3 regions of the Mesorhizobium sp. C432A genome follow, and region 3 is predicted to be linked to each of the others. Evidence: predicted binding sites of a transcription regulator. Region 3 holds the regulator's gene; each other region holds the start of a gene.
The links. Region 3 encodes LexA, which represses DNA repair genes until DNA is damaged. Its sites were predicted from a motif close to TGTTCNNNNTGTGTTCNG; they were not measured.

Region 1: the regulator LexA is predicted to act here: its motif matches at 6,972-6,989, upstream of NLY33_RS27845 (PA0069 family radical SAM protein).
Region 2: the regulator LexA is predicted to act here: its motif matches at 2,502-2,519, upstream of recA (recombinase RecA).

What each region holds. Positions count from the first base shown of each region.
Region 1 is NZ_CP100470.1:5,653,273-5,663,429, reverse strand. Features, by position in the region: gene NLY33_RS27885 (MFS transporter) at 1-361, shown strand, start outside; gene NLY33_RS27880 (cell wall hydrolase) at 498-1,682, shown strand; gene NLY33_RS27875 (AtpZ/AtpI family protein) at 1,948-2,340, shown strand; gene NLY33_RS27870 (F0F1 ATP synthase subunit A) at 2,406-3,164, shown strand; gene NLY33_RS27865 (F0F1 ATP synthase subunit C) at 3,230-3,454, shown strand; gene NLY33_RS27860 (F0F1 ATP synthase subunit B) at 3,547-4,143, shown strand; gene NLY33_RS27855 (F0F1 ATP synthase subunit B) at 4,154-4,645, shown strand; gene rnhB (ribonuclease HII) at 4,890-5,588, opposite strand; gene NLY33_RS27845 (PA0069 family radical SAM protein) at 5,743-6,897, opposite strand; gene NLY33_RS27840 (glycosyltransferase) at 7,048-7,551, shown strand; gene NLY33_RS27835 (hypothetical protein) at 7,804-8,778, shown strand; gene NLY33_RS27830 (GFA family protein) at 8,768-9,199, opposite strand; gene moaB (molybdenum cofactor biosynthesis protein B) at 9,317-9,871, opposite strand; gene NLY33_RS27820 (4-(cytidine 5'-diphospho)-2-C-methyl-D-erythritol kinase) at 9,858-10,157, opposite strand, start outside.
Region 2 is NZ_CP100470.1:3,799,313-3,809,469, reverse strand. Features, by position in the region: gene alaS (alanine--tRNA ligase) at 1-1,066, opposite strand, end outside; gene recA (recombinase RecA) at 1,340-2,443, opposite strand; gene NLY33_RS18370 (carbohydrate kinase family protein) at 2,726-3,670, shown strand; gene NLY33_RS18365 (pseudouridine-5'-phosphate glycosidase) at 3,741-4,658, shown strand; gene NLY33_RS18360 (TfoX/Sxy family protein) at 4,861-5,184, opposite strand; gene NLY33_RS18355 (GFA family protein) at 5,268-5,765, shown strand; gene sufA (Fe-S cluster assembly scaffold SufA) at 5,909-6,289, opposite strand; gene NLY33_RS18345 (SUF system Fe-S cluster assembly protein) at 6,395-6,781, opposite strand; gene NLY33_RS18340 (cysteine desulfurase) at 6,803-8,044, opposite strand; gene sufD (Fe-S cluster assembly protein SufD) at 8,182-9,450, opposite strand; gene sufC (Fe-S cluster assembly ATPase SufC) at 9,491-10,157, opposite strand, start outside.
Region 3 is NZ_CP100470.1:4,022,608-4,032,764, forward strand. Features, by position in the region: gene gltA (citrate synthase) at 1-594, opposite strand, end outside; gene gltX (glutamate--tRNA ligase) at 775-2,199, opposite strand; gene arr (NAD(+)--rifampin ADP-ribosyltransferase) at 2,664-3,080, shown strand; gene NLY33_RS19515 (ComEC/Rec2 family competence protein) at 3,193-5,649, shown strand; gene lexA (transcriptional repressor LexA) at 5,643-6,425, opposite strand; gene NLY33_RS19525 (GntR family transcriptional regulator) at 6,631-7,395, opposite strand; gene kynU (kynureninase) at 7,564-8,811, shown strand; gene kynA (tryptophan 2,3-dioxygenase) at 8,917-9,753, opposite strand; gene NLY33_RS19540 (AMP-binding protein) at 9,750-10,157, opposite strand, start outside.

The DNA.
Region 1 (10,157 bases), 1.6 Mb from region 3:
GCGCCTCTGCAGCATGACAAGCGCGCTTGGCTTCGCGGCCGTCGGCCTGCTGGTCCTGGCGGCAGGAGCCACGCCAGACGCCCATGCCGCGTTGATCCCGGCGATCGCCGTGCTGCTGGTCGTTGCCGGCATTTCGGTCTCCGCCTGGCATGGCGTCGCCTACACCGAACTCGCCACGCTTGCTGGCGCCAGCCGCGCCGGAACCGCGCTCGGTCTTGCCAACAGCTTCGTCTTCATCGCCTTCTTCGTGGTGCCGACCGCCATTCCGGCTTTGCTGCTCATCTGGTCGTGGCCTGGCGTCTGGCTGGTGGGCGCGCTCTGCGCCATGATTGCATGGCCAATTTTCCTGCGGCCGAACTGACGGGTTGCCGGCCGGCAAACGGCGTCCCATTTCGGGCCGCTTCGGACCAACACGATCGACCGCGTTAACCCCGCATCAAGGTTAATGCTTCACTTTGGCTCTCCAGTGGCTCAGTTGCGTTTCTGGAGAGTTCCCCGTGCATCGACGTGTCCTGAAGCGGCTGGCCGCCGCCGCCGGTGAGAAAAAACGTTCCTTCGTACCGCCATTGGTCATCGGGCTCGGCATCTGGATCGGCTTTCCAACCGTCGTCGCCTACCAGGACATGGGCAGCCTGATTTCCGGCCTCGAAGCCTCGGGCACCCGCTGGAACTCTTATGTCGAGCGATCCGTCGCCGGCTCGGTTCATGCCGCCGAAATGCCTTTCATCGATTCCGTCACCACCGGTTCGCTCTCGGGCTCGGGCGTGCGCCTGCCCGGCGTCGGCAAGGTCTCGTTTCGCGGCAAGGGCAATGTCGCCGGCATCACGCCCGACGAGGACCGCATCATGCGCGCCGACAAGAAGGGCCGCATCATCCAGGTCTCGCCGGTGGCGCCGCCGAAGAACTTCAATGCCGGCTCGATCTTCCAGCGCACCTCCTCGCTGCTGCGGCCGAGCATGGACAGCGGCCTGAAGCTCGCCTTCGCCAAGCCCGGCATCAAAGGCAAGGAAATCCAGATCGCCCAGTCCTTCCACACCAATGTGGACAAGAAGCCCGATCCCGGCGTGCCGGCCATGCTTGCCGCCCTCGTCAACAATGACAGACCGGACGTGCTGGCCACCGCCTATGCCCAGGCCGAACCCGATTACGCCAAGGCCTCGCCCTTCGAAGCGCTGCTGCAGGACGAGGAGCCGAGCAGCGGGCGCTTCATTCCGCCGATGGCCAAGGGCGATCATTCGTGGATCCAGAACCCGCTGCCGGCCAGCGTCTTCTCCACGAAGGAGCAGGCCTGCCTCGCCAACGGCATCTATTTCGAGGCGCGGGGAGAATCCGTGCGCGGCCAGGCCGCCGTCGCCCAGGTCATTCTCAACCGCGTCCGCAATCCGGCCTATCCGAACTCGATTTGCGGCGTCGTCTACCAGAACGACAACTGGCTGAACCGCTGCCAGTTCTCCTTCGCCTGCGACGGCCGCAAGAAGCGCATCGAGAGCCCCGCCCACTACAAGACCGCGCAGGACGTCGCGATGGCGGTCACCGCCGGCAAGATCTTCATTCCCGAAGTCGGCTCATCGACCCACTACTACGCCAACTACGTCCATCCGGGCTGGGCGCGCACGATGCAGAAGATGACCAAGATCGGCCTGCATATCTTCTACCGCACCTATGGCGGCGGCTGGAGCTGAGCCCTTCGGCTTGCCTGTCGCAAACGAACCGCAAAGGCCCTGGAAGCCGAAATCGGACAGCGGTCGCCGGACGGATTCGGGGCATGTGCCGACCCGATAGTGCCGGGCACGATGTCGCACCTCGCCAAGTGATTGATTCCAATAGAAAAAATACATGGCTTTGAAGTCCCGCCCGTGGCTTGACGGGCGCAAACCCTCTAACTATGTTGCCGGCGACTTTAGAAGCGGACGGACGGTGACGGTCTGACCGGGCAGGGGGGTTACGATGGCCGACAAGAACGGGCCAGACGGAACCGGAGAAACCGGCCGCGGCAGCAAGCACGAGGCCGACATCCGCGACGAAGATCTCGAACGCCGCCGGCGTGAGCTTGGAGCATCGCTTGCGACAAGACGGCCGGATCAGCTCGAGGGGAATGACGGCGCGAAGGCGACGGCCGGATATGGCCAGGCGCTCAAGCTGTCCAGCGAGTTCATCGCCGGGATAGTGGTGGGTGTGGGCCTTGGCTGGTTTCTGGATCGCGTGGCGGGAACCTCGCCATGGGGTCTGGTCGTCGGCTTGTTGCTGGGCTTTGGCGCCGGCGTGCTCAATGTCCTGCGTTCGTCAGGTGTTGTGGCGGAATTCGGAAAAAGCGAGAAGTCGCACGATCCGAAAGAATGAAATGGCGCGCCGCCAATGGCGCACAAGGACACTTAAGGCCGCTCGCGGTTTTGACGGGGATGTAAATGGCTGCTGACAAGGTCGATCCGATCCACCAGTTCCATATCGTCAAGCTGATTCCGATCAATATCGGCGGCTATGACCTGTCCTTCACCAATTCGGCTCTGTTCATGGTCGCGACCGTGGCCATTGCATCGGCGTTTCTTTACCTCTCGACCGCAAGCCGCAGCCTTGTTCCCGGCCGCCTGCAGTCGGTTTCGGAAATGGCCTACGAGTTCGTCGCGAACATGTTGCGCGATGCAGCCGGAACCCAAGGTATGAAGTTCTTTCCCTTAGTGTTCTCGCTGTTCATGTTCGTGCTTGTTGCCAATCTGCTTGGCCTTTTTCCTTATTTCTTCACCATCACCAGCCACATCATCGTCACCTTCGGCCTGGCCGCGCTGGTGATCGGAACCGTCATCGTCTATGGCTTCATGAAGCACGGTCTGGGCTTCCTCAAGCTTTTCGTGCCGAAGGGCGTGCCCATCCTGATGATGGTGCTTGTCGTTCCGATCGAGGTGATTTCCTTTGTCTCGCGTCCGGTCAGCCTATCGGTTCGTCTGTTCGCCAATATGCTCGCCGGCCACATTACCCTGAAGGTGTTTTCCGGGTTTGTGGTCAGCCTGAGTGCGCTCGGCGCGCTCGGCGTTGCGGGATCGATCCTGCCGCTGGCGATGGCTGTGGCGCTGACCGCGCTGGAGTTGCTCGTGGCGCTCTTGCAGGCATATGTGTTCGCCGTGCTCACCTGCATGTACCTGAATGATGCGCTGCATCCTTCGCACTAGATAGAATTTCCGGCATCTTTCGCCGGATGGAATTGCAACGAATTACAGATCCAAAGGAGTTTAAAATGGACGCAGAAGCAGCAAAGTACATCGGCGCCGGTATCGCTTGCCTGGGCATGGGCGGCGCGGGCATTGGCCTCGGCAACATCTTCGGCAGCTACCTGGCGGGCGCCCTGCGCAATCCGTCGGCCGCCGATGGCCAGTTCGGCCGCCTGATTTTCGGCTTCGCCGTGACCGAAGCTCTGGGCATTTTCTCGCTTCTCATCGCGCTTCTCGCCCTGTTCGGCTGAGCCCCTGTTCGGCCAATTATCGGTCGGACGAGCATTGGGAAGAATTGGCTGGCCGCATTCCTGCGGCCATGCCTGATATCAGGGGATAGTCCATGTTCGTGACATCTGCGTTTGCGCAAGAGTCCGCACCCGCCGCTGAAGGCCATACCGGTACGGAAGGCGGCACGCATTCCGGCGCCGGCGTGCCTGCCGAGGCGCACGGCACGTTCCCGCCATTCGATCCGGCGACGTTTCCGTCCCAGCTTCTGTGGCTGGCGATCACGTTCGGGCTGTTCTATCTGTTCCTGAAGAAGGTGGTGATGCCGCGCCTTGGCGGCATCATCGACGTCCGCAGCGATCGCATCACGCAGGACCTCGACCAGGCCGCCAGGCTGAAGGGCGAGGCCGACGCCGCCGTTGCCGCTTACGAGCAGGAACTTGCGGAAGCCAAGGCCAAGGCCAACGCGATAGGCCAGCAGGCCAACGACGCTGCCAAGGCTGAAGCCGAGGCTGCCCGCAAGAAGGTCGAGGCCGCCCTCGACAAGAAGCTCGGCGAGGCCGAGGCCAGCATTGCTTCCATCAAGGCCAACGCCATGAAGGAAGTCGGCACGATTGCCGAGGACACCGCTTCAGCCATCGTCGATGCGCTTGTCGGCGGCAAGACGAGCAAGGCCGAGATCTCGGCTGCGGTCAAATCCGTGGCCCGGTGAGGAGCACATCATGGACGCCACATCTCTCGCAACGCTTTGGGCAACAGTTGCCCTCGTCATTTTCCTCGGCGTTGCCGTTTACATCAAGGTGCCGGGCCTGATCGCCAAGTCGCTCGACGCCCGTGCGACCAAGATCAGCGACGAGCTTGCGGAAGCCCGCCGGTTGCGCGAAGAGGCCCAGCAACTGCTCGGCCAATACCAGAAGAAGCGCAAGGAAGCCGAGCAGGAGGCCGCAGCCATCGTCGCTGCCGCCAAGCGCGAAGCCGACATGCTTGCCGCCGAGGCGCACAAGAAGACCGAAGACTATGTCACCCGCCGCACCGCGCTTGCCGAGCAGAAGATCGGCCAGGCCGAGCGCGAAGCCGTCGCCGAAGTGCGCGCCAGCGCCGTCGACATCGCTGTCGAGGCGGCCCGCACGCTGCTTGCCGGCAAGATCGACGCCAAGGCCGGCGCCGACCTGTTCAAGTCCGCGCTGCAGGACGTGAAGGCCAGGCTGAACTGAGCGGGGTTAACTCGCTGACATCAAGCCGCCCGGGCAACCTGGCGGCTTTTTTGTTGAGCGGCGACGGAGATTGGCGAAGGCGGTGGTGCGCCTGATCTCCCCCCTCGAGGGGGAGATGTCGCCAAAGGCGACAGACGGGTTCCGTTCGACCGGGCGCGACGCATTCTGCTGCGAAGAAGGGCTAGCGCTTCACGCGCGGCGACCCCCTCTGGCCTGCCGGCCATCTCCCCCTCAAGGGGGGAGATTAGCTGTCCAACCCGACAAACCCTTCTTCTTCCACCACCTCAACCCCACCCAGCCTGAACGGCGCGAATGACGCCCGGTGCAGCCTTGCCACCGGACCATGCGCTTCGATCGCGGTGCGGTGCCGCACGGTGGCGTAGCCCATATGGACTTCGAACCCGTAGCGTTCGTGGTGGCTGCCGCAGCCGCACATCATGCGGTCGCGCATCACCTTGGCGACGATCGAGGCGGCGGCGATCGATTGCGAGCGCTGGTCGCCCTTGATCAGCGCGCGGCCTTGGCAGAGGAGGCCCGGCGGCACATCGCGGCCATCGGCCAGCGCCAGCTTCGCCTGGATCGGCAGGCCGGCAAGGGCGCGGCGCATGGCTTCCAGGCTGGCCTTGAGGATGTTGCTGCCGTCAATGCCTTCGGCACTGACCGAGGCCATCGACACGCCGAGCGCTGACCCCAGGATTTTCAGGAACAGCGCCTCGCGCTGCAAATGGTTGAGCCGTTTGGAATCGTCGAGCCCGTCGGGAATGTTGGCGGGATCGAGGATCACGGCCGCCGCCACCACCGGCCCGGCCAGCGGACCGCGGCCGGCCTCATCCATGCCTGCCACCGGCCACAGGCCTTCGGCCATCGCCTTCGTCTCGAAGGAGAAATCGGGCTTTTCGACGATTTCGAAAAGAAGCGGAGAATCGGAACGTGCGCGAGCCATGTTGCGGCGAGGTTCGCATCGGCTCCGATTCTCCGCAAGTCCCTCCAGGGTCGAGTGGGGCAAGACCGGGAGGGCACCGTCTGCAGGCCGGGGGACAGGCCGGACGGGATTCTTGGGTCGCCTGACAGCCACGAGGGCAGGGCAAGCGCTACTCTCAGAGCAGCATCAGCTGCTCGGTCGCCTTGGCGGCGGCGACAAACTGGTCGGTTCGGAGCGTGCGCCGCTCGGCGTTGAGGCCGAGCCGCTTGGCCGTGATCTCGAAGCGCCGGCCGATCTGCCAGGCATAGGGGCCGGCGCCTTTCATCCGCTTGCCCCATTCCGAATCATAGTCCTTGCCGTCGCGCATCGAACGGATCAGCGACATCACGTGCCGGTAGCGGTCGGGATAATGGCGCAGCAGCCAGTCCTTGAAGATCGGCGCCACCTCGAGCGGCAGGCGCAGGATGACATAGCCGGCCTCGCGGGCGCCTGCGGCGCGTGCCGAATCGAGGATGCGCTCCATCTCCTGGTCGGTCAGGCCGGGAATGATCGGCGCCACCATGACAGAGGCCGGGATGCCGGCATCGGAAAGCTGCCGGATTGCCTCAAGCCGCTTGGTCGGCGTCGACGCGCGCGGCTCCATGGTGCGCGCCAGCATGCGGTCCATCGTCGTCACCGACAGCGCCACCTTGGCCAAGCCCCGTTCGGCCATGCGCGACAAGACGTCGATGTCGCGCGTCACCAGATGGGATTTGGTGACGATGCCGACCGGATGGCCGCGCGCCTCCAGCACTTCGAGGATCTCGCGCATAATCCGGTATTGTTTCTCGATCGGCTGGTAGGGATCGGTGTTGGTGCCGATCGCGATGGTGCGCGGCTGATAGCCATCCTTCGACAGTTCCTTGTCGAGCAGCCGCGCCGCATCCGGCTTGGCAAACAGCTTCGCTTCGAAATCCAGCCCCGGCGACAGGCCCATGAAGGAATGCGTCGGCCGGGCGAAACAATAGACGCAGCCATGCTCGCAGCCGCGATAGGGGTTGATCGAGCGGTCGAAGGAAATGTCGGGCGATTCGTTGCGGGTGATGATGGTGCGCGGCTTCTCGACCTGCACTTCGGTCTTGAACGGCGGCAATTCCTCCAGCGAATTCCAGCCGTCGTCGAACACATGCCGGCTGACCGGCTCGAACCGGCCGGACGGGTTGATGCCCGCGGAACGGCCGCGGTTGCGATCCGGACGGACGCGCATGCCGCTCTGTTCGATCATCGCATTGGCCATCTCGGCTCGCCCTGCTCCGAAAGCAGCAATGTCCGCACGCACGATATGTTCCATTTTGGCCCTTTCCCAAGGACTGTCGGCTGGCTGTCGAATCGCTTTGTTCATGAAAATAATCCTATTTCGCTGATGAGAACAAAGCAAGAACTTTTTCGTTGGGCCATGCAAAACTGGCGCTGCGCCGGGCTTTCCGCTATTCGGCTAAAAATGCTCAGCGTTCTCATCGAAACCCGGGATGACGAAGAAGGCCTTGCCCGCACGCTCGCCTCGTTGATCGGCGGCGCGGTCGAGGGCGTGGTGCGCGATGTCATCGTCTGCGACACCGGCTCGACCGACCAGACGCATCGGGTTGCCGATCATGCCGGCTGCCACTTCGTGGCCGGCGGCATTGCCGCGGGAATCAGGCAGGCGAAGGGTGACTGGCTGCTGTTTCTGGAACCCGGCGCAAGGCTGGCGGAGGGCTGGATCGACGACGTTGTCGCTCACACGGCGCGGCAAACCATGCCGGCGCGCTTTTCCCGTGCGCGCGGCAGCCGCACGCCGTTCCTGTCACGGGTGTTTTCGGGCAACCGGGCGCTGGCCGAAGGGCTGGTCATCAGCAAGCGCCAGGCCGCTGCCCTGTCGAAGAACGCGCACAGCGCCGAAGCCCTTGCGCGCGGTCTCGCCACCAGGCGGCTCGACGCCGAAATCTGGCTGGCGCCGAAGAAGTGATGTTTCTCCCTTTTCCCGTTCCCAGGGAGAAGGGTGCCCGAAGGGCGGATGAGGGGCAGCGTCGGCGTCTCATCCGCATTGGCACGGTCGCAGCACCATCCCTCTTTTTCGCCGCAAAAAGCTATTGTGCATTGCACAAAAGCTGACGCGGGATTAGCATTCCGTTGATGCGGGATATCGGGGTTTGGGTAGTGCCGGAGCGGTAAGCAAGCGCCGCGTCGTCGTTGCTGCCGTTCATATCTGAGGACCCCGATGAACCTTTCGTCCCCTGACAAATCCGGCGCCCCCAGTCTGGAAGCCATTGCCCGCAACGGCAGCCTGCTCCGCCGCATTGCGGTGCGTATCCCGACCTATCTGTCCGACCTGCGCGAAAATCCCGCATGGCTGCCGATGTTCGTGCTTGCCCGCACCATGCCGGCGCGCAAGCTGCACTGGCTTGGCGCCAAAGCCGCGCGCCCCGCGCAGAGTGCCGGAGCGACGATGTTCAGGGGCGTCGACCTCAAGTCGATCGTCGCGGCGCTGCGCACCGATGGCCTGTTCTCCGGACTGGTCCTTCCGCAGGCAATCCACGAAGAGATCGCCAGCTTTGCTCAGAGCACGCCGTGCTTCGGCAATTTCGACCGCCGGCTCGAATTCATGCCCGGAGAACACGCAGAAGCCGAGAAGCGGTTCGGTCGCTCTTTGCTCAGCGGCCACTATTTCGAGCGCATCCTCGGCTGCAAGGCGGCACTCGCCATCCAGAACGACCCGCTGCTGTTCGACATCGCCCAGCACTATCTGGGCGGGCAGGCAAAGCTGATCACCACGCGTGTGTGGTGGAGTTTCCCGACCGGCGAGGCTTCCGACGCCGACAAGAACCTTGCCTCGCTCGGCAAATATCATTTCGATCTCGACGACTGGCGGATGCTGAAATTCTTCTTCTATCTCAAGCCCTGCGATGCCGGCACCGGCCCGCATGTCTATGTCAAAGGCAGCCACAACAGGCGCAGCCTCAAGCACCAGTTGACGCTGCTGGTCGGCCATCCGGCGCAAGACGTGCTCAAGGTCTATGGCGACGACAGCCCGGTCACGCTGACCGGCGAGGCCGGCCTCGGCTTCGTCGAGGACCCGTTCGGCTTCCACATGGGCACCGTGCCGTCCACCACGCCACGGCTGATGATGGAGGTCGGCTTCGGCGTCTCGCCGCCCTCGCGCCGCCGCTTCCACGGCGAACCGGTCATCCGCTGAGGCCGGAGCGGATCTCGACCGGCATCCAGCGCGCTTGCCGCCGGGCAATGCGACCCTCTTTGTTCTCGGCATCATAGTCCATTGGGACCGGCTCGCGGTTGAACCGCGGCCGGTCATCCAGCGCATTGACGATGACGATCGCTCTCGGTTCGCCGTCGGTGGTCACAGCAGCGACATAGACGCCGCAGTCCCGGCAGATGAGATAATCGGCGGTGCGCAATCCGAACCGGTATCGGTGCAGCCGGGCCTCGTCCTCGACCGCGACGATCAATCGCCCCTGCGGATCGGCGGCGGCGCGTGAGCCATGCCGGACGCAGAAGGCGCATTGGCAGGCGCGGATCTCCATCTCGGACGGCTCAATTCCGGTTTCGAAGGTCAGGTGGATGTTGCCGCAATGGCAGCCGCCGCGGTGCGCAGTCATGGCATCTTTTCGCCTCAAGGACCTAGTGGCAGATTACCCGCCTGGCGGCCTTCAGGAAATGATCCTTTCGCAGGCGCAACCGCCATTCTGCCTGACAAGGCAGCGCTTTGCCTTGGTTTACGAGGCGGCCTTGCCGCGCCGCAAATGCTCGTCCAGGCGCGGCATGATCTCGACGAAGTTGCAGGGCATGTGGCGGTAATCGAGCTGCGGCTTCAGGATGCCGTCCCAGGCGTCCTTGCAGGCGCCGGGCGAGCCCGGCAGCACGAAGACGAAGGTGGCGTTGACGACGCCGCCCGTCGCTCGGCTCTGCACTGTCGAGGTGCCGATCTTGTCGTAGGAAATGCGGTGGAACACTTCGGAAAAGCCATCCATGCGCTTCTCGAAGATCGGCTCCAGCGCCTCCGGCGTCACGTCGCGGCCGGTAAAACCGGTGCCGCCGGTGGTGATGACGACATCGATGTCTTCGTCGCGCGACCAGCCCAGCACCTTGTCGCGGATTTTCTCCCGGTCGTCGGTGACGATGTCGCGCGCGGCCAGGACATGGCCGGCCTCGACGATGCGATCGGCCAGCGTCCGCCCTGATTTGTCGTCGGCAAGGCTGCGCGTATCGGACACCGTCAGCACCGCGATGCGCACCGGGATGAAGGGGCGGCTTTCGTCAATTTTGGTCATCGGCCCCCTCTGAAGCGATGCTTCGTGTCGCGGCGACAAACCACTCCGGTTCGCGGCTGCGGATCTCGGCGGCGGCGCGCTTGGCGACATTGCCGGTCTCGAACAGTCCGAAGCATGTCGCGCCGGAGCCCGACATGCGCGAGAATCCAGATCCGGCCCTGTTCAGCAGGGAAAGCGCTCGGCCGATGGGCGGCTGGATCGCCTGCGCCGCCGGTTCGAGATCGTTGCGGGTGATCTCCAGCCAGTTGCGGACACTGTGGAAGTCAAATGCACGCGGCAGCGGCGG
Region 2 (10,157 bases), 220 kb from region 3:
CCTCGAGCTTCAGCGTTTCCGTGATCAACTGTTCGCCGCGCAGCAGTTCGGGATAGGCCTGGCCCATCTCGCGCACCAGCGCCGGCACCAGTTTCCACATCAACGGCTCCTTGGCGCCGAGCAACTGCGCATGGCGCATGGCGCGGCGCATGATGCGGCGCAGCACATAGCCGCGGCCTTCGTTCGACGGCAGCACGCCGTCGGCAACCAGGAAGGAGGACGAGCGCAGATGATCGGCAATGACGCGGAAGGAGGCGACCGTCTCCTTGTCCGGGCCCTGCCCGAGCGCTGACGAGGCCGCATCGATCAGATGACGGAACAGGTCGGTCTCGAAGACGCTCTCCACCCCTTGCAGGATGGAGGCCATGCGCTCCAGGCCCATGCCGGTGTCGATCGACGGCCGCGGCAGGTCGATGCGCTCATCCTTGGTGACCTGCTCATATTGCATGAACACCAGGTTCCAGAATTCAAGGAAGCGGTCGCCGTCCTCCTCCGGGCTGCCGGGAGGGCCGCCCCAGATGTGCTCGCCACGGTCGATGAAGATTTCCGAGCACGGCCCGCACGGTCCGGTGTCGCCCATCGCCCAGAAATTGTCGGAGGTCGGGATGCGGATGATGCGGTCGTCGGAGAAACCGGCGATCTTCTTCCAGAAGCCGGCCGCCTCGTCATCGGTGTGATAGACGGTGACCAGCAGCTTGTCCTTGTTCAGCCCGAACTCCTTGGTAATCAGGTTCCAGGCCAGTTCGATGGCGCGCTCCTTGAAATAGTCGCCGAAGGAGAAATTGCCGAGCATTTCGAAAAAAGTCAGGTGGCGCGCGGTGTAGCCGACATTGTCGAGGTCGTTGTGCTTGCCGCCGGCGCGGACGCTTTTCTGCGCGGTGGTGGCGCGCGAATAGGACCGCTTCTCCAGGCCGGTAAAGACGTTCTTGAACTGCACCATGCCGGCATTGGTGAACATCAGCGTCGGGTCGTTGCGCGGCACCAGCGGGCTCGAGGCCACGACCTCGTGGCCCTCCTTGCGGAAATAGTCGAGGAATGTCGACCGGATCTCGTTCACGCCACTCATGACTGCTGCCTTTTCGCGAAAACCGCCGGCACGGCCGGCGGACACTGGTCTCTGCTTTTTAGAAGATCGACTTGGCCTTTTAGCGGGCACGCCCCACCCTGTCCAGAAACACGGAATTGGGCCATCCCGGCAACTGCCAAGCCGGCTTCACGCTGCCCAAAAACGAAAACCGCCGGCGCGAAGGCCGGCGGTTTGAAACGCAATACTAAAGAACTCGGTTACTTAAGCATCGGATAATAGACTGGATTTTTATGGCCGAACTCTGGCCGTGCCCTACATGGCGCCGGATTCTTCCTCGAAGCCGTCGTCGCTTTCGCCGCGCTCGGGGCCGCCATTTTCAAGAAATTTCTCGGCGATCAGCCCGGCATTCTGCCGCAGCGCAAGTTCGATCTCACGCGCCGTGTCGGGATTGTCGCGCAGGAACAGTTTGGCGTTTTCGCGACCTTGGCCGAGACGCTGCGAATTGTAGGAGAACCAGGCGCCGGACTTCTCGACCACGCCGGCCTTGACGCCGAGATCGACCAGTTCGCCGGTCTTGGAGACGCCCTCGCCATACATGATGTCGAACTCGACCACCTTGAAGGGCGGCGCCAGCTTGTTCTTGACCACCTTGACGCGGGTCTGGTTGCCGACGACCTCGTCGCGGTCCTTGACCGAGCCGATGCGGCGGATGTCGAGGCGCACCGAAGCGTAGAATTTCAGCGCGTTGCCGCCGGTCGTGGTCTCGGGCGAACCGAACATCACGCCGATCTTCATGCGGATCTGGTTGATGAAGATGACCATGGTGTTGGAGCGCGAGATCGAGGCGGTCAGCTTGCGCAGCGCCTGGCTCATCAGACGCGCCTGGAGACCGGGCAGCGAATCGCCCATCTCGCCTTCGATTTCGGCGCGCGGCGTCAGCGCCGCCACCGAATCGACGACCAGCACGTCGATGGCGCCTGAACGCACCAGCGTGTCGCATATTTCCAGCGCCTGCTCGCCGGTGTCCGGCTGCGAGATCAAGAGGTTTTCCAGATCGACGCCGAGCTTGCGGGCATAGACCGGATCGAGTGCGTGCTCGGCATCGACGAAGGCGCAGATACCGCCTTTCTTCTGGGCTTCGGCAACTGTGTGCAGCGCCAGTGTCGTCTTGCCCGAGCTTTCCGGCCCGTAGATCTCGACGATGCGGCCGCGCGGCAGGCCGCCGACGCCAAGCGCGATGTCGAGGCCCAGCGATCCGGTCGGCACGGTTTCGATCTCGACGACCTGCTCGTTGGCGCCAAGCCGCATGATCGAGCCCTTGCCGAAGGCGCGCTCGATTTGCGACAGCGCCGCGTCCAGAGCCTTTGATTTGTCCACCGCTTTGTCCTCTACAAGCCGCAAAGAATTCTGAGCCATGATACATCACCCCTTGGTCGTCAATGAAGGCCGGACAATCCGTAATCCCTGCCCATTTTGTACTACTTTTGTTCTCGTTTGGCAAGAGGGGTCAAATATCTGAAAAGCAACCTTTATCCGGATTTGTTCTTTTTTTGTCTCATGGTTTCGTTTCCGGATGTATCCACCATTGGGCCAGACGCGCCGGCTGTTTCGATCGGCCGAATCGCCGGCTTGCCTGCGAAGCTCCGCCGCACAGCGTAGCGCTTGTGCGGCTCGAATAACAAAGGTCATATCGCCGGCATGGTGAAATCAGCAAAGATACTGGCGGTGGGCGGCGCCCATATCGATCGCCGCGGCCAGGTGTCGGGCACGTACGTGCCCGCGGCGTCCAACCCCGGCACGATGCGCGAGGATGTCGGCGGCGGCGTCTTCAACGCGCTGCGCAGCCTGGTGCGGCGCGGCGTCTCGGCCTCGCTTTTGTCGGTGCGCGGCGGCGATGCCTCGGCCGAGACGGTTGCGCGCGCCATCGCCGACTCCGGCATTGCCGACCTGTCGGCGGTTTTCCTCGACCGCACGACGCCGAGCTACACGGCGCTGATCGATCGCGACGGCGAGCTGATCACCGGCTTTGCCGATATGGCGCTCTACGATTTGGCGTTCCCCAAGCAGATCCGCCGCTCCAAGGTGCGCGAGGTGGTCGCCGAGGCCGATGCGGTGCTCTGCGACGCCAATCTGCCATCAACGGCGCTGGAGCGGCTGGTGGGGCTCGCCGCCGGCAAGCCGGTGTTCGCCATCGCCATTTCGCCGGCCAAGGTGGTGCGGCTGATACCGGTGCTGAAGGAACTCGCGCAGGTCTTCATGAACCGGCGCGAGGCCATGGTGCTGGCCGGCGTCGATGCCAATGCCACCGAGCGCGAGACCGTCGACGGACTGCGCTGCAGCGGCCTCACCAGTGGCGTGGTGACGGCGGGCGACGGCCCGGTGCTGGGATTCGACGAAGCCGGCGCCTTCTCTATCCTGCCGCCGGCGCCGAGAAAAGTCGCCGACGTCACCGGCGCCGGCGACGCGCTGGCCGGCGCCACCATCGCTGCCCTGCTGCGCGGCCTGCCCCTGCGCCAGGCATTGCGCGAGGGCGTTGCCGCCGCCACGCTGGCCATTGAAAGCGCCGACGCGGTTCCGGCCTTCACGATTGCGACCTTCACCGAGGCACTGGCTCTTGTGCCCGACGCGCAGGAAATGGCATGAGGGCGGCCAATTGCCATTGCCGGAGCGCGACGTCCAAGCGGACGCGCGGATCTCCGGATCGGAGACCATCATGACACCGCAAAGCGCCCGCCCCTTCATCGACCTCCACGCGCCCGTGGCCGAGGCGCTCGCCGCTGGCCGCCCCGTCGTGGCGCTGGAAAGCACCATCATCACCCATGGCATGCCTTACCCCGACAATGGCGCCATGGCCGCCAATGTCGAAAAGATAATCCTGGACAATGGCGCGGTGCCGGCGACGATCGCCGTGGTCGCCGGCCGCATCAAGATCGGGCTTTCCGACGGCGAGCGCGAGTCGCTGGCGATGACCGGCGACGCCATGAAGCTGTCGCGCGCCGATCTCGGCTTTGCGGTGGCGCAAGGCCGCACCGGCGGCACCACGGTCGCCGCCACCATGATCGCGGCCGACATGGTCGGGATAAAGGTGTTCGCCACCGGCGGCATTGGCGGCGTCCACAAGGGCGCGGAAAAAAGCTTCGACATCTCGGCCGATCTCGACGAGTTGGCGCGCACCCCGGTCATCGTCGTCTCGGCCGGCGCCAAGGCGATCCTCGACATCGAAAAGACCCTGGAAGTGCTGGAGACGCGCGGCGTGCCGGTGATTGGCCATGGCTGCGAGACGATGCCGGCCTTCTGGTCGCGGCATTCGCCGTTCCGCGCGCCGCTGACCCTGCACAGACCGGAAGAGATCGCGCATTTCTACAAGACCAGGGCGGCACTTGGCCTGGTCGGCGGCATGCTGATCGCCAACCCGGTGCCGCAGGACGATGAAATCCCGGCCGACGAGATGGCCGGCTATATCGAGGCCGTGCAGAAGGCGGCGGAAGTGCAGAATGTGACCGGTAAGGCGGTGACGCCGTTCCTGTTGGGCAAAATCCTCGAACTGACCGGCGGCCGGAGCTTGAAGACCAACATCGCGCTGGTCGAGAACAATGCGCGGTTGGCGGCGAGGATTGCGAAGGCGCTGTAGGATCGCCTACGTCGGCGGGACAGCACCCCCTCTGGCCTGCCGGCCATCTCCCCCGCAAGGAGGGAGATTAACAGCTTAGCCGCAGGCTCCCATTTTCAACGTTGGTGATTGGCGAAGGCCAATGTGACAACTGATCTCCCCCCTTGCGGGGGAGATGTCCGGCAGGACAGAGGGGGGTGGGAAGAAACGCGGCGGTCCCGGTTCACTTCCCCGCCCTTCGTCCCGCCTCATAAGCCCGGCGCGCCCACACCCTCATCTCGTCAGGATCATCAAACGCGTCGTCGGGAATGCTCCAGTACGGCATCGCAACCAGCTTGCCGTGGCGGGTGCCGGTATAGGTCCATTGCTTGCAGCCGGCGGCTTCGAAGTCGGGCGCGCTTTGCTCGTCAGCCTTGAGCAGCAATTCGCCGCGCAGCACGATGGCGACGATGACGCCGTCGAAATAGATACCCTTGCCGCCGAACAGTTTTCGGATACTGACCGGGCCGAGGCCTTCGAACAGTTCTTCGATGCGTTCATTGTCCATGCCGCAATCATGTCACCGGGCTTGCCATGGCTGCAACCAAAAACCATGCTGGCAAGTTGAGAGCCATCCGTCGGAGTTTTGTCATGCCGCTGCTGCTCAAGGGATCCTGCCGCTGCGATGCCGTCCATTTCGAGGTGGAGAGCAACACGCCGGTGCCGTTCATGCTGTGCTACTGCTCGATCTGCCGCAAGCAGCAGGGCGGCGGCGGCTTCGCCATCAATCTCGGCGCCGATTACAAGACGCTGAAAATCAAGGGCAAGCGCAATCTCGGCGTCTACCAGGCAGAGATCGCGGACGACGAGCATCCAAAGTGTGAGATTTCGACGGGCGAGCGCAATTTCTGCAAGAAGTGCGGTTCGGCGCTCTGGCTCTACGATCCGACATGGCCGGACCTGGTCCACCCCTTCGCCTCGGCAATCGACAGCGAGCTGCCGAAGCCGCCGGAGAAGGTGCATCTGATGTTGAAATACAAGGCGAGTTGGGTCGAGCCGGTGATCGGCAAAAAGGACAAGGCGTTCGACGTCTATCCCGAGGAATCGATCGCCGACTGGCACAAGCGGACGAAGATGTGGGTGAAGTGAGGGCTCGGAGCGCGACTTCCGATGGTTAGCGCTGCCCCTCACCCGGCCCTTCGGGCCGTTCGTCATTCGAAAAGCCAACCAATTGGCTTTTCGCCCGCTGCGCGGACCATTCCTCACCTCCCCGTGAACGGGGAGAAGGAAGATCAGGCGGAAGCGCGCGCCTCAGCCAGCGCCTTCAGGTCGGCGGGCTTGAGTTCGACGGATTCGCCGCAGCCGCAGGCCGAACTCTGGTTCGGGTTGTGGAAGGTGAAGCCGGTGCGCAGCGTCGTCTGCTCGAAATCCATCTCGGTGCCGAACAGGAAAAGCGCAGCCTCGGGCGCGACATAGACATGCGCGCCGTCGCGCTCGATATGGTCGTCCTTGGTGTTGGGCTCGGTCACCAGGTCGACCGTGTATTCCATGCCGGCGCAGCCGCCCTTCTTGATGCCGAGGCGAATGCCATGCGCATTGTCGCGCGTAGCGACGATCTCGCGCACCCGGTCGGCTGCCTTTTCGGTCATCGTGATGACGGCGAAGCGTCCCATTCTTTTTCCTCTTCCATTCCATGCAGGTTCAAGGCCTGCCGAATGATTCCTCACCTAAAATGGTGAAGTTTTACCACTGGTGCAAGTGCACCAACCTCAGTCAACCTAGTACCAGCCCACCGCCACCTGCGCCTCTTCCGACATGCGGTCGGGCGACCAGGGCGGGTCGAAGGTCATGTTGACCTCGACGCCGGAGACGCCTTCGACGGCGCCGACGGCGTTTTCCACCCAGCCGGGCATTTCGCCGGCCACCGGACAGCCGGGCGCGGTCAGCGTCATGTCGATCTTGACCGCGCGGTTGTCCTCGATGTCGATCTTGTAGATGAGGCCGAGCTCATAGATGTCGGCCGGTATTTCCGGGTCATAGACCGTCTTCAGCGCCGAGACGATGTCGTCGGTCAGCCGCGCCAGTTCGTCGGCGGGAATGGCCGAGGCGGAAACCAGCGGATTGATGGCTGCTTCCGGCGCGGTGGTGTGGCTCGCATCATCCATGGTCGTCATCCAAAGAACCTGTCACCCGAAGAACTTGCGCGCTTTTTCCAGCGCATCGGCCAAAGCGTCGACTTCGGCCCTGGTATTATACATGCCGAACGATGCCCTGCATGTGGAGGTTACGCCAAAGCGTTTCAACAGCGGCTGGGCGCAATGGGTGCCCGCGCGGACGGCAACACCTTGCCTGTCTATCACCATCGACACGTCATGGGCATGAATGCCCTGCAACTCGAAGGAAATGATGGCGCCCTTGTCCGGCGCGTCGCCGAAGATGCGCAGCGAGTTGATGGCGCGCAGCCGCTCGTGCGCGTAGGTCTTGAGGTCGGCCTCGTGCGCGGCGATGCGCTCGCGGCCGATCTTTTCCATGTATTCCAATGCTGCGCCCAGCCCGATCGCCTGGACGATCGGCGGCGTGCCGGCCTCGAAGCGGTGCGGCGGCTCGTTGTAGGTGACGACGTCTTCCGCCACTTCCTCGATCATCTCGCCGCCGCCCATGAAAGGGCGCATGGCCGAGAGAATATCCTTCTTGCCGTAAAGCACGCCGATGCCGGACGGCCCGTAAACCTTGTGACCGGTGAAGACGAAGAAATCGCAGTCGAGGTCCTGGACGTCGATCGGCATGTGCACGGCGCTCTGGCTGCCGTCGACCAGCACCGGAATGCCGCGTGCATGGGCGATGCGCACGATTTCCTTGATCGGCGTCACCGTGCCCAGCGCATTCGACATCTGGGTGATGGCGACGAGCTTGGTCTTGTCGGTCAGGCGCTTTTCGAAGTCCTCGATGTGGAAGACACCGAGATCGTCGACCGGCACCCACACCAGCTTGGCGCCCTGCCGCTCGCGGATGAAATGCCACGGCACGATGTTGGAGTGATGCTCCATGATCGACAGCACGATCTCGTCGCCCTCGCCGATGTTGGGCATGCCATAGCCGTAAGCAACCGTGTTGATCGCGGCTGTCGTGTTCGACGTGAAGATGATGTTGTCGGTGCTCGGCGCGTTGAGGAAGCGGCGCACCGTCTCACGCGCCTTTTCGTACGCGTCGGTCGCGGCATTGGACAGGAAATGCAGGCCGCGATGGACGTTGGCGTATTCCTGGGAATAGGCGTGCTGGATCGTATCCAGCACCACCTGCGGCTTCTGAGCCGAGGCGCCATTGTCGAGATAGACCAGCGGTTTGCCGTAGACTTCGCGCGACAGGATCGGGAAGTCGCGGCGGATCGCCTCGACGTCGTATGGGGTGGTTTCGATCTTCTGGTCCATTACAAGCTCTCTTGAGGCACCGCCTCACTTCGTCACGCACCCCTCATCCGACCGAGCTTCGCTCGGCCATCGCCCGGGGCGAGTCACTTGCCTCGCCCGTCCTTCGGACCCCACAAGGGGAGAAGGGAAAGAGGCGCTTACCCGTGCGCCACAAACCAGTCGTCGAGCCTTGTTTCCAGGGCCTCGACGATGGTTTCGTCGTCCAGTTCCTCGATCACTTCGGCGACGAACGCCTTGACCAGCAGGCCGCGGGCGCTCTTCTCGTCGATGCCGCGCGCCATCAGATAGAACAGATGGTTGTGGTCGATCTCGGTGACGGTCGCGCCATGGCCACAGATGACGTCATCGGCGAAGATTTCGAGCTCCGGCTTGGTCGAGAACTCGCCATCATCCGACAGAAGCAGCGTGTTGCAGGCCATCTTGGCGTTGGTCTTCTGCGCGTATTGGTGGACGTTGATGCGGCCCTGGAAGACGCCGCGCGCCTTGCCGGTCACGACATTGCGGATTACTTCCGTCGACGTCGTATGCGGCACGGCATGGTCGAGCACCATTGTCACGTCGGTATGGGTGTCGCCGGCGAGCAGGTTGATGCCGCGCAATTTGAAGTCGGCGCCTTCGCCCGTGGTCTTCACCACGATCTCCTGGCGCACAAGCTTGCCGCCGGCATTCATGAAAAACAGTGTCAGTTTCGAATTCTTGCCGAGATGCGCCTTGAACTGCGCCAGATGGGTGGCCGTCTCCGGCTGTTCCTGAATGATCAGCCAGGTCACCTCGGCGCCTTCGTCCAGCACCAGCTGGCTGACGGAGCTGGCCAGAGCCGCGCCCTCGCCCGCCTGACGCTCGACGATCGCAGCCTTGGCGCCGGCGCCGACACGCACGGGAAAGCGCACATGGGTCTGTCCGCCGGCTTGCAGGTTCTGCAATTCGATCGGCTTTTCCAGTGCTGCGCCATCGGCGATGTCGACGAAATAGCCGTCGGCGACGAAAGCAGTGTTCAGCGCGCCGATGGCGTCATCGCTGCCATAGGGGTCGAGGCCGGGTGCAATCGAGCCGTCGGTCAGCTTTTCCGACAGGCGCTGGATCGTCACGCCCTCGATCGCGGGGAATTTCGCACTCGAGACGCCGTTCAGAACCGCCAGCACGGCGGAACCTTCGACGATGGGCGCCAGCCCCTTGGCGGCGGCTGTCGGATCGAACGCCGGCACCGCGGTCAACAGCCGGCGCAGGTCAGTGTAATGCCAGGATTCGATGCGCCGCGTCGGCAGGCCGTGCTTGATCGCCTCGATGGCGTCGTCGCGCTTCAGCATCACCGCACCGTCGCCCGGCAGCAGCGACAGCCGCTCGCCGAAAGCGTCGATCAACGCCGTTTCAGCCTGGGTGCGCTGGGGTGTCGAATGCATGTTCATAAGCTTGGCCCTGTCTTTTGGTACAAAATGACCTGGCATCTCACGCGGCTTCGCCGATCACGCCGGCATAGCCATTGGCTTCGAGATCGAGCGCCAGCGACTTGTCGCCGGACTTGATCACCTGGCCCTTGTATAGGACGTGCACGCTATCGGGCACGATGTGCTCGAGCAGGCGCTGGTAGTGGGTGATGACGATGATGGCACGGTCGGGCGAACGCACCGCGTTGACGCCGTCAGAGACGATCTTCAGCGCGTCGATGTCGAGGCCGGAATCGGTCTCGTCGAGCACGCAAAGTTTTGGCTCCAGCAGCTTCATCTGCAGGATCTCGGCGCGCTTCTTCTCGCCGCCGGAAAAGCCGACATTGAGCGGCCGCTTCAGCATCGCCATCTCCATCGAGAGCGAGGCTGCCGCCTCTTTCACCCGCTTCAAAAATTCCGGAATTTTTAGCGGCTCCTCGCCGCGCGCCTTGCGCTGCTCGTTCATCGCCACCTTCAGGAATTCCATGGTCGCGACACCCGGTATCTCCATCGGATACTGGAAGGCGAGGAAGATGCCCGCGGTGGCGCGCTCGGCCGGGTCCATTTCGAGGATCGACTGGCCGTTATAGAGGATGTCGCCTTCGGTGACCTCATAGTCCTCGCGGCCGGCGAGGATGTAGGACAGCGTCGATTTGCCCGAGCCGTTCGGGCCCATGATGGCGGCGACC
Region 3 (10,157 bases):
GGGCTGGCCGATATGGTATTTGTAGGCCATGGCTGCAATCGTCGGCATCTTGGCAATCAGCCGCATCGAGGCGACCATGCGCTGATACGGGTCCGAAATGTCGGTGGAGTCGTGATAGAAGGCCGACAGCGCGCCGACCACGCCGCACATCACAGCCATCGGATGCGCGTCGCGGCGGAAGCCGGTGAAGAAGCGCGACATCTGCTCGTGCACCATGGTGTGGCGCGTCACCCGGTAGTCGAAATCGTCCTTCTGTGCCTTGGTCGGCAGTTCGCCGTAGAGCAGGAGGTAGCAGACTTCGAGGAAGTCGCCATGCTCGGCCAGCTGGTCGATGGGATAGCCGCGGTGAAGCAGGATGCCGGCATCGCCGTCGATGAAGGTTATCGCCGACTCGCAGCTCGCCGTCGAAGTGAAGCCGGGATCGTAGGTGAAGGCGCCGGTGGTGTTGTAGAGCGCACCGATGTCGATGACGTCGGGCCCGACCGAGCCGCTCCGCACCTTGAATTCATGCGTCTTGCCGGCCAGTTCGAGCGTGGCAGTCGACGGGTGCGTCGTCTTGCTGCCGGTTTCCAGTCTCGTCGCAGCTTCGCTCATTCTCAAACTCCTTCATCTTCCTCATGCCGGCAAGGCAATTCCTGCAAACGACACGTCGAAATCACCGGAATGCGCGAACTCGCCACCGCATTTAGGAAGTGCGTGCCAGATTGGGCCAAGGCCTAATGTTGCACTGCGAAACCCGCCTTTCAATGCCAATCTTTTTGGGCCAGCTCGCTCCTAATCGATTTGATCCGCAATCCGCGCCAGGCTTTCCTCGCGGCCAAGCACGGCAAGCACGTCGAACACGCCGGGCGAGGTGCTGCGGCCGGTAAGGGCCGCCCGGAGCGGTTGGGCCACGGCGCCGAGCTTGTGGCCGCCGGCCGCTGCGAACTTGCGCACCGCGGCTTCAGCCGCGGCAGCCGACCAATCGCCCGAAACAGTCTGCAAAGCGGCATGTGCGCCGCGCAGGATCGCGCGCGCGTCGGCACTGAGCAGTGCTGCCGCCTTCTCGTCGATCGGCAGCGGCCGCTCGACGAACAGGAAGGCAGCGCCATCGGCCAGTTCCACCAGCGTCTTGGCGCGCTCTTTCAGGCCAGGCAAGGCGGCCAGCAGCTGCGCCTTCCTGGCGTCGTCGAGACGGGCGGCGATAGCAGATCCGCCTTCGAGGTATGGCAGAGTGGCGACGAAAATGTCGAACAGCTCGGTATCGGCCATCTTGCGCATATGCGCGCCGTTGATTGACTCGAGCTTGGCGAAGTCGAAGCGCGCCGCACCCTTGTTGACATCGCCGATGTCGAACCACGAAATCATGTCCTTGATCGACATGATCTCGTCGTCGCCATGGCTCCAGCCGAGCCTTGCCAGATAGTTGAGCAGTGCCTCGGGCAGATAGCCCATGGCGCGATAAGCCTCGACACCGAGTGCGCCGTGCCGCTTCGACAGCTTGGCGCCGTCGGCGCCGTGGATCAGCGGGATATGCGACATCGACGGGACGTCCCAGCCCATGGCGTTGTAGATCACCGTCTGGCGCGCGGCGTTGGTCAGATGGTCGTCGCCGCGGATGATGTGGGTGACGCCCATGTCATGGTCGTCGACGACGACGGCATGCATGTAGGTCGGATTGCCGTCCGAGCGCAGGATGATGAAATCGTCGAGGTCCTTGTTGGGGAAGCGCACCTCGCCCTGCACACGGTCGTGCACCACGGTTTCGCCCTCGGTCGGCGCCTTGATGCGGATGGCGCCCTTGACGCCGGGAGGCGCCTCCGAGGGGGCACGATCTCGCCACTGGCCGTTGTAGCGCGGCGGCAGGCCCTTGGCGCGTGCGGCCTCGCGCATCGCCTCGAGCTCGGCAGGCGTCTCGTAGCTGTAATAGGCCTTGCCCAGGCGCACCAGCTCCTCGGCCACCTCACGGTGGCGCGGCGCGCGCTCGAACTGCGATATGGCCTCACCGTCCCAGGAAAGGCCGAGCCAGGTCAGCCCATCCAGAATGGCCTGTGTCGCCGCCTCGTTGAAGCGTTCGCGGTCGGTGTCCTCGATGCGCAGCACCATCGTGCCGCCGGTGTGCTTGGCGTACAGCCAGTTGAACAGCGCCGTGCGCGCGCCGCCGATATGCAGATAGCCGGTGGGCGAGGGGGCAAAACGGGTGACGACCGTGTCGGACATGGAACTCTCGGGAAGCCTTGGAAAGCGGAGCGTGATCGCGCGGACTTTCGCGCTTTGCGCGTTCATGTAGCATAGGGGGTCTGGGGCGCAAGGGGCAGACCCGATGGCTGGATGAGGCCGGGGGCACGTCGGCAATTATCGTTTGCGTCAACTGGCGGTGGAGCCTTGTAGCACAAAAATCTGTTCGCACCTCCGCGCAACCTCATTTGGCAGCAGCGTCAATGTCTGGGTTTCATTCGGCTGCAGCGCCCGTCACAGTGCCTGGAACATCGCTGCGACGGTGGTAGCCCCCTCTGACGAGCGGACATTTCTTCACGGATGCGGCACTGCCCGACACAACGCCGCCGTGACAGCGTTGGCTTGGTCACGCATATTGACCTTTCTGCAATCATTATCGTGAACACCGCAACTGTGTGCGGTCCGGCCTCGCCACGAAGGAGGAATGATTGAAAGAAGGACTACCGATGACCAGAAACGCCGACCATACGGAGGGTGATCCGTTCTACCATGGTACCCGGGCGGATTTGAAACCCGGGGATCTGCTGAGCGTCGGCCACCCTTCCAATTTCAGAGGTAAACCACTGTCATGGATCTATTTCACCCAGACACTGGAAGCCGCCATCTGGGGAGCAGAGCTTGCAACGGGTGACGGTCGTCAAAGGATTTACATCGTAAAGCCGACGGGGTTTTTTATGGATGACCCTAACCTGACCGATAAAAAATTTCCCGGTAATCCGACGAAATCCTACCGCTCCCGTGATCCGTTGCTCATCCTGGGGGAGCTCGCTGAATGGCAGGGTCATACACCGGAACAATTGAAGGCAATGCACGATGGGCTTGCTCGCCTGAGGGCGGAGGGCCGGGATATGATTGAGGATTGAGCGTCCTTGGCGAGTGATCGTCAATTCCGGCGCGGTGGACGCGACCGCACGGACTTTCGCACTTTGCGCGTTCATGTAGCATAGGAGGTCTGGGGCGCAAGGGGCAGACCCGATGGCTGGACGTGGCCGGGGCACGAAGGAAGGCGAAGGCGGCGAGGCAAGCGTCAGCGAACGCTCGCTGTTTGCCGATAGTCCCTATGCCGAGCCGCTGCCCCTCGCGCTGCCTGAGCCGCATCCCGGCATAGCGCCCGCGCTGCCCGGTCACGCCTTGCCGGCGCAAGTCACAGCGCCCGGATCTATCGCCCGACTGCGCAGACGGCTTCGCCGCCCGTCATGGCCCGCGCTCCGCCGCAGCCTTGCCGTGGCCGCCAACACGGAGCTCGACCGGGGCGTCGCCTTCCTGCTGGTCCCGGTTTTCCTGGCAGCCGGCGTCATCGTCTACTTCTCGCTGGCCGGCGAGCCGGGCTTTGCGCAGCCAATCGCCATTGTGGTGCTGGCGACATGTTGCGCTGTCGCCACGCGATCGCGGCCGAGGACGCATCTGTTCTGCATGGCCGCGATGCTGTGCGCGCTCGGCGTCGTCGCCGCCAAAGTCGAGACCTGGCGCGCCGGAACGCAGATGCTCGGCTCCGAGATCCAGACACGGCTGACCGGCCGCGTCGTCAGTCTCGAACAGATGGAGAGCGGGCGCATCAGGCTGACGCTCGACGTGGTTTCGACCGCTTACCCCAAGCTGCGCTACGCCCCGGAGCGGGTCAGGCTCTCGGCGCGGACCGTTCCCGCCGATATGACCGCCGGCTCCCTGATCACCGGCTATGCCAGGCTGTTGCCGCCGACCGGTCCGGTGCGGCCGGAGAGCTACGATTTCTCCTTCGACAGCTATTTCACCGGTATCGGCGGCAGCGGCTTCTTTCTCGGCAATCCGAAAACCATTGCTACGCAGGGACCGCCGCCGCTGACCGCGCGGCTCTCCTCGGCAATCGAGAGCGCGCGCGAAAACATTGCCGACCATATCAGGGGCAAGATCGGCGGCGCCGAAGGCGAGATTGCCGCGGCGCTGATTGTCGGCGTGCGCGCCGGCATCCCGGACGAGGTCAACGAAGCGATGCGGCGCACCGGCATCTATCACATCATCTCCATCTCCGGCCTGCATATGGCGCTGGTTGCCGGCACCATCATGGCGTTGCTGCGCGGCGCCTTTGCGCTGTTTCCGGATTTCTCCTCGCGCCGGCCGGTGAAGAAATATGCAGCAGTGGCAGCACTCGTCTCCATCGCCGCCTATCTCGTCATTTCAGGCATCGTGGTGGCTGCCGAGCGCAGTTTCATCATGCTAGCGGTCATGCTTGTCGCCGTGCTGTTTGATCGCGCCGCACTCACCATGCGCAATCTGGCGATCTCCGCCATTGCCGTCATCCTGGTGTCGCCGCACGAGGTGGTCGGTCCCAGCTTCCAGATGTCGTTTGCCGCCACTGCCGCCCTTGTCGGCGCCTATGCCGGCTGGGCCGATTACCGCGCCGACAAGGTGAGAACGCCACCGGCAAAGCGCTCCTTCGTCGGCTTCCTGTCGCGAAAATTCGCGCTGGCCATGGGCGGCCTCGCCATGACCTCGATCATCGCCGGCAGTGCAACCTTGCTGTTCGCCATCTGGCATTTTCAGCGTGTGTCGCCGCTCAGCCTGATCGCCAATCTGGCCGTGATGCCGATTGTATCGTTGATCGTCATGCCGTTTGCCGTGCTCAGCGCGCTGGCGATGCCGTTCGGCGCCGACGGACCGTTCCTCTATGTGATGGGCAAAGGCCTGACGGCGATGATCGCCATATCGGCCTGGATTTCCGAGCGCTCGCCGGTCGATGCCGTCGGGTTGATTTCCATCCGCTCGGTGCTGCTGGTGACGGTCGCCCTCGTCATCGCCACCATGGCCACCACCTGGCTCAGGCTGGCGGCCGTGCCTTTCGCGCTGGCCGGCCTGTTGACGGTGCCGCAGGTGCTTACGCCCGACGTGCTCATATCCGAGGATGCGCATCTGGTGGCCATGCCGATCGGTGGCGGCGAACTCGCCCTCAACCGCGAACGCTCCAACGAATTCACCACGGACAATTGGAAACGGGCGCTGCGGGCCGAAACCATTATCCCACCTGAGATTTTCGAGTCAACAGATACGCGGTTCGATCTCGATCCGCTCGATCTGCCGCCCGGCTCGCCCTTCTATTGCACCGGCGATCTCTGTATCGCCCGGCACCCTTCCGGAGCCATTGTAGCGCTTGCGAAAGACCGCAAGACGGCGCGGCCGGCCTGTGCCTTCGCGAGCCTGATCGTCATCGATGACGCCACCGCCTACAATCCGTGCCGCGACCCGCTGGTGCTGGTCGTGACGAAGAAACAGCTGGCCCGCGACGGCAGCGCCGCCGTCTTCTTCGATCCGCAATCGGCAGCTGCAGCGCCAACCATCCGCTTCGCCGTCGACAAGCCGTATCGCCACTGGCACGAGCAACGCCGCTTCTCCCGCGAAGCGCGCGGCCTGCCGCCTTACAACCAGCGTGAAAAGTACAAACCCAAGCCGGCTCAGTAGCGCCGGATCAATCCGACAAGCTTGCCCTGCACCTTCACCCTGTCCGGTCCAAAAATGCGGGTCTCGTAGGCCGGGTTGGCGGCTTCCAGGGCGATCGAGGCGCCCTTGCGGCGGAAGCGTTTCAGGGTCGCTTCCTCATCGTCGACCAACGCCACCACGATCTCGCCGGGGCTGGCTGTGTCGGCATTGCGGATGATGACCGTGTCGCCATCGAAAATGCCGGCCTCGATCATCGAATCGCCCTTGACCTCGAGCGCGTAGTGTTCGCCGCCCATGATCATATCGGGCGGCACCGAGATCGAATGGGTCTGATGCTGGATGGCGTCGATCGGCACGCCGGCGGCGATGCGTCCCATAACCGGGATTGAAATCGCGGAAACGGCATCGTCATTGCCGGCCGACATCGAACGCGACGGCGAGCCCGGCTTGATCTGGCGGCCGAGACCGCCTTGGCCCAACGCGCCTTGTCCTTGGCCGCCTTGCCCTTGGCCGGTTTGACCAAGACTGCCCTGAATGACGCTCGGCGAAAACTTCCTCGCCGCATTGAGGCCTGGTGCGATCGAGTCGGGCAGCCGCAGCACTTCCAGCGCGCGCGCCCGGTTCGGCAGCCGGCGAATGAAACCGCGCTCCTCAAGCGCCGTGATCAGGCGGTGGATGCCGGACTTGGAGGCGAGGTCGAGCGCTTCCTTCATCTCGTCGAAGGACGGCGGGATTCCGCTCTCCTTCAGGCGTTCATGGATGAACATCAGAAGCTCATGTTGTTTGCGCGTCAGCATCGCGGCCCCCAAGGGTTCTGAAACCAGAATCAGAAAAAACAAACCCAGAACAAACACTATCTGTTCCAGTTGTGTTCCGCAACCTTTTAAAGTTTAATGAATGTGTTGACGTTTTGTTCAGCGTAACGTTCGGCGCTGCGAGCGCCGCCTGCGCCCAGTTGCCAGCAACGGGGTGAAACGAAGACAAAGTGCCCTGCGTCGTCGGCTACGATCGCCGCTTCCTTTTCGGACGGGGCTGCGCAGCATCCGCGCGGGGTTCTCTCTGGGCATAGACCCGCAGCGTGTAGCCGATGTGAGCGGTCATCAGAGTTTTCGCACGTTCGACGTCGCGATCGAGGGCCGCTTCCATCAGGGCGGTATGGTGTTCGATCGCCACGGCGTCGCGCAGGGCCGCCACGGCCTTCCGGTGTCCGTCCGTGCGGCCGGCGGCGGCGCGCAGCGTCGGGGCCAGACCCAGAAAGCGGTGATGGCGATGCAATTGGTCGGAAATCGTTGCATTGAAGCGCAGCAGCCAGCTGGATGTCGCGGCACTGAGCAGCGCCGCATGGAAGGCATCGTGTTTTTCGTACCACGCGTCGACCGCATCATCCGATGGATCGTCGAGAACAGACCCGCACCGTGAGAGACGATAGTGGGCGGCAACGACCGCGTCTTCCCACTCACGGTCGCCCTTCTCGATCGATTCCACCAGCAGGGGCAGTTCGACCACCAGCCGCGCACGTGCCAAATCCTCGAGCTCCGCCCGAGAGACGGGAGCGACCGCAAACCCGCGGTTGCTGATGGCGGTCACAAGCCGTTCCGCCTCCAGCCGCGACAGCGCCTCGCGCAACGGCGTCCAGCCGATGCCGTAGGTGTTGCGCAGCGTGCTCAGCTTCAACGGCGCGGCAGGCGCCAGCCGGGTCGCAAGAATATCGCGCCTGAGCAGGCGATAGGCCACTTCCGTCTTCGAGGTCTGCTCGTCATCCAGCATCGTGATCCATCAGACATAAACGCTCGGGCGGATCATTATATATCAAAGCCTTTCAATGGGTGAATTATATATAATGTTTGACAGTTCAAGGGCGACCACTCAAGATCGCCGGCATGTTTGGGCGGCAGGCTCCGCCGCGCGCGTTTGTCCATGGAGGGGCGCCGGATCATGAGCACGACACCCGATCTCGCTACAATCGAAGCAATGGATGCCGCCGATCCGCTGCGCTCCATGCGTGAACGCTTTGTCTTGCCGCAAGGCGTGATTTATCTCGACGGCAATTCCCTGGGCGCCGCGTCAGCGGTCGTCTTCAGCGAACTGCAGCAGGCCGCCACGCAGGAATGGGCGCACGACCTCATTCGCGCCTGGAACACCGCCGGCTGGTTCAACATGCCGGTGGAACTCGGAGATCAGCTCGGGCGACTGATCGGCGCGGCTGATGGGCAGACGGTGGTCTGCGACACAACCTCGATCAACATCTACAAGCTGCTGCACGCAGCGCTCGGCATGCGGCCGGATCGGTCGGTCATCGTTGCCGAGGGCGACAGTTTCCCGACCGACCTCTACATGGCCGAAGGCGTCGCCTCGACCCGGCCGGGAACGCGGCTGCGGCTGGAGGGCGTCGACGCGGCCGCAATCGAGGAGCTGATCGACGACAGCGTTGCCGTCATCCTGGTCAACCACGTCAACTACAAATCCGGCCAGTTGCGCGACATGGCGGCGCTGACGCGCAAGGCACATGACGCCGGCGCGCTGATCATCTGGGATCTCTGCCACACGGCCGGCGCCTTGCCGGTCGAACTTGACCGTGCCAATGCCGATTTCGCCGTCGGCTGCACCTACAAATACCTCAATGGCGGCCCGGGCTCGCCGGCCTTCATCTACGCGGCCGAGCGCCACCATGACGATGCCCACCAGCCGCTCAGCGGCTGGTGGGGCCATGCGCGGCCCTTTGCCTTCGAGCAGGGCTTTGCCGTCGGCAGCGGCATTCGCCGCTTCCTGTGCGGAACGCAGCCGGTGCTGTCGATGCGGGCGCTCAAGGGCGCGCTCGATATCTGGAACGACGTCGATATGGCGGCGGTGCGCAGAAAAAGCATCGCGCTGACCGACCTGTTTATCCAGCTCGTCGAAGCCAGATGCGGCGCCTACCGGCTTGAACTGGAAAGTCCTCGCGACGGCAGCCAGCGCGGCAGCCAGGTGTCGTTCCTCCACCCGCATGGCTATCAGGTGATGCGGGCGCTGATCGAGCGCGGCGTGATCGGCGATTTCCGGGCGCCGTCGACCATCCGTTTCGGCTTCACGCCGCTCTATGTCGGATATGGCGATGTCTGGCAGGCGGTCGAAGTCCTGGAGGATATTCTGCGCACCGGCGCCTGGCAGGACGCCCGCTTCGCGGTGAAGACCGCGGTTACGTGAGAAACCAGAGCAATTTCAGGAAAAGTGTGAAGCGGTTTTCCGTCCGAAATTGCGTCAATCAAAGAGCTAGAGCATTTCGCCGTTTCCGTTAAACGGTGAAATGCTCTAGAGCCGGGTGCGGACCGTCCAGAGCTCCGGAAACAGCACGACCTCCAGCATCTTCTTCAGATAGGAGGCGCCTGAGGTGCCGCCGGTGCCGCGCTTCAAGCCGATGATGCGCTCGACCGTTGTGACGTGGTTGAAGCGCCAGCGGCGGAAGTAATCCTCGAAGTCGACCAGCTTCTCGGCCAGTTCGTAGAGCATCCAGTAGCGCTGCGGGTCGCGGTAGACGGTTTGCCAGGCAGCCAGCACGTCTTCGTTCTCACCGCGCGTCTCGCGCCAGTCCGTGCGCCCGGCATCGGCGCCGATGTCGAAGCCATTGCGCGCCAAAAGCAGAAGCGCCTCGTCGTACAGCGACGGCGTGGCCAGGATCGCTTCCAGCCTGTCCGTAAGATCGCGCCGGTGCTTGTGCGGCCCGAGCATGGCTAGGTTGCGGTTGCCGGCCATGAACTCGATGGCGCGGTACTGCCACGACTGGAAGCCCGAGGATTGGCCGAGCGCGTCGCGAAACTCGGTGTATTCGCTTGGCGTCATCGTGCGCAGCACGTCCCAGGCATTGTTGAGCTGCTCGAAGATGCGCGCGACGCGAGACAGCATCTTGAAGCTCGGTTCGAGGCGGTCGGCGCGGATAGAGCGGATCGCGGCGCCGATCTCGTGTAAAGCGAGCTTCATCCACAATTCCGATGTCTGATGCTGGATGATGAACAGCATCTCGTCATGGGCCGAAGACAGCGGCGCCTGCGCATCGAGCACCTTGTCCAGCTGCAGATAGTCGCTGTAGGACATCCGCTCCTTGAACGACATCTGCGCGCCATCGGACGCCGGATCGTGCGGCTTAATCAATTGCTCTTCTCCGCGCGCAACCGGAAGCGCTGGATCTTGCCGGTCTGGGTTTTGGGCAAGGCGTCGATGAACTTCACCGAACGCGGATATTTGTAGGGCGCGATCGTTGCCTTGACGTGGTCCTGCAGGCGTTTGACGGTCAATGCGTCCGGCGAAACACCTTGCACAAGCACGATATGCGCCTCGACGATCTGGCCGCGTTCACCGTCCTCGGCGCCGGTCACCGCGCATTCGGCGACGTCGGGATGCGAGAGCAGCGCCGCTTCGACCTCGGGGCCGGCGATGTTGTAGCCGGCGCTGACGATCATGTCGTCGGAACGCGCGGCGAAGTGGAAGAAGCCATCCTCGTCCTGCGTGAACGTATCGCCGGTGAGATTCCAGCCGTCGCGGACATAGTCCTTTTG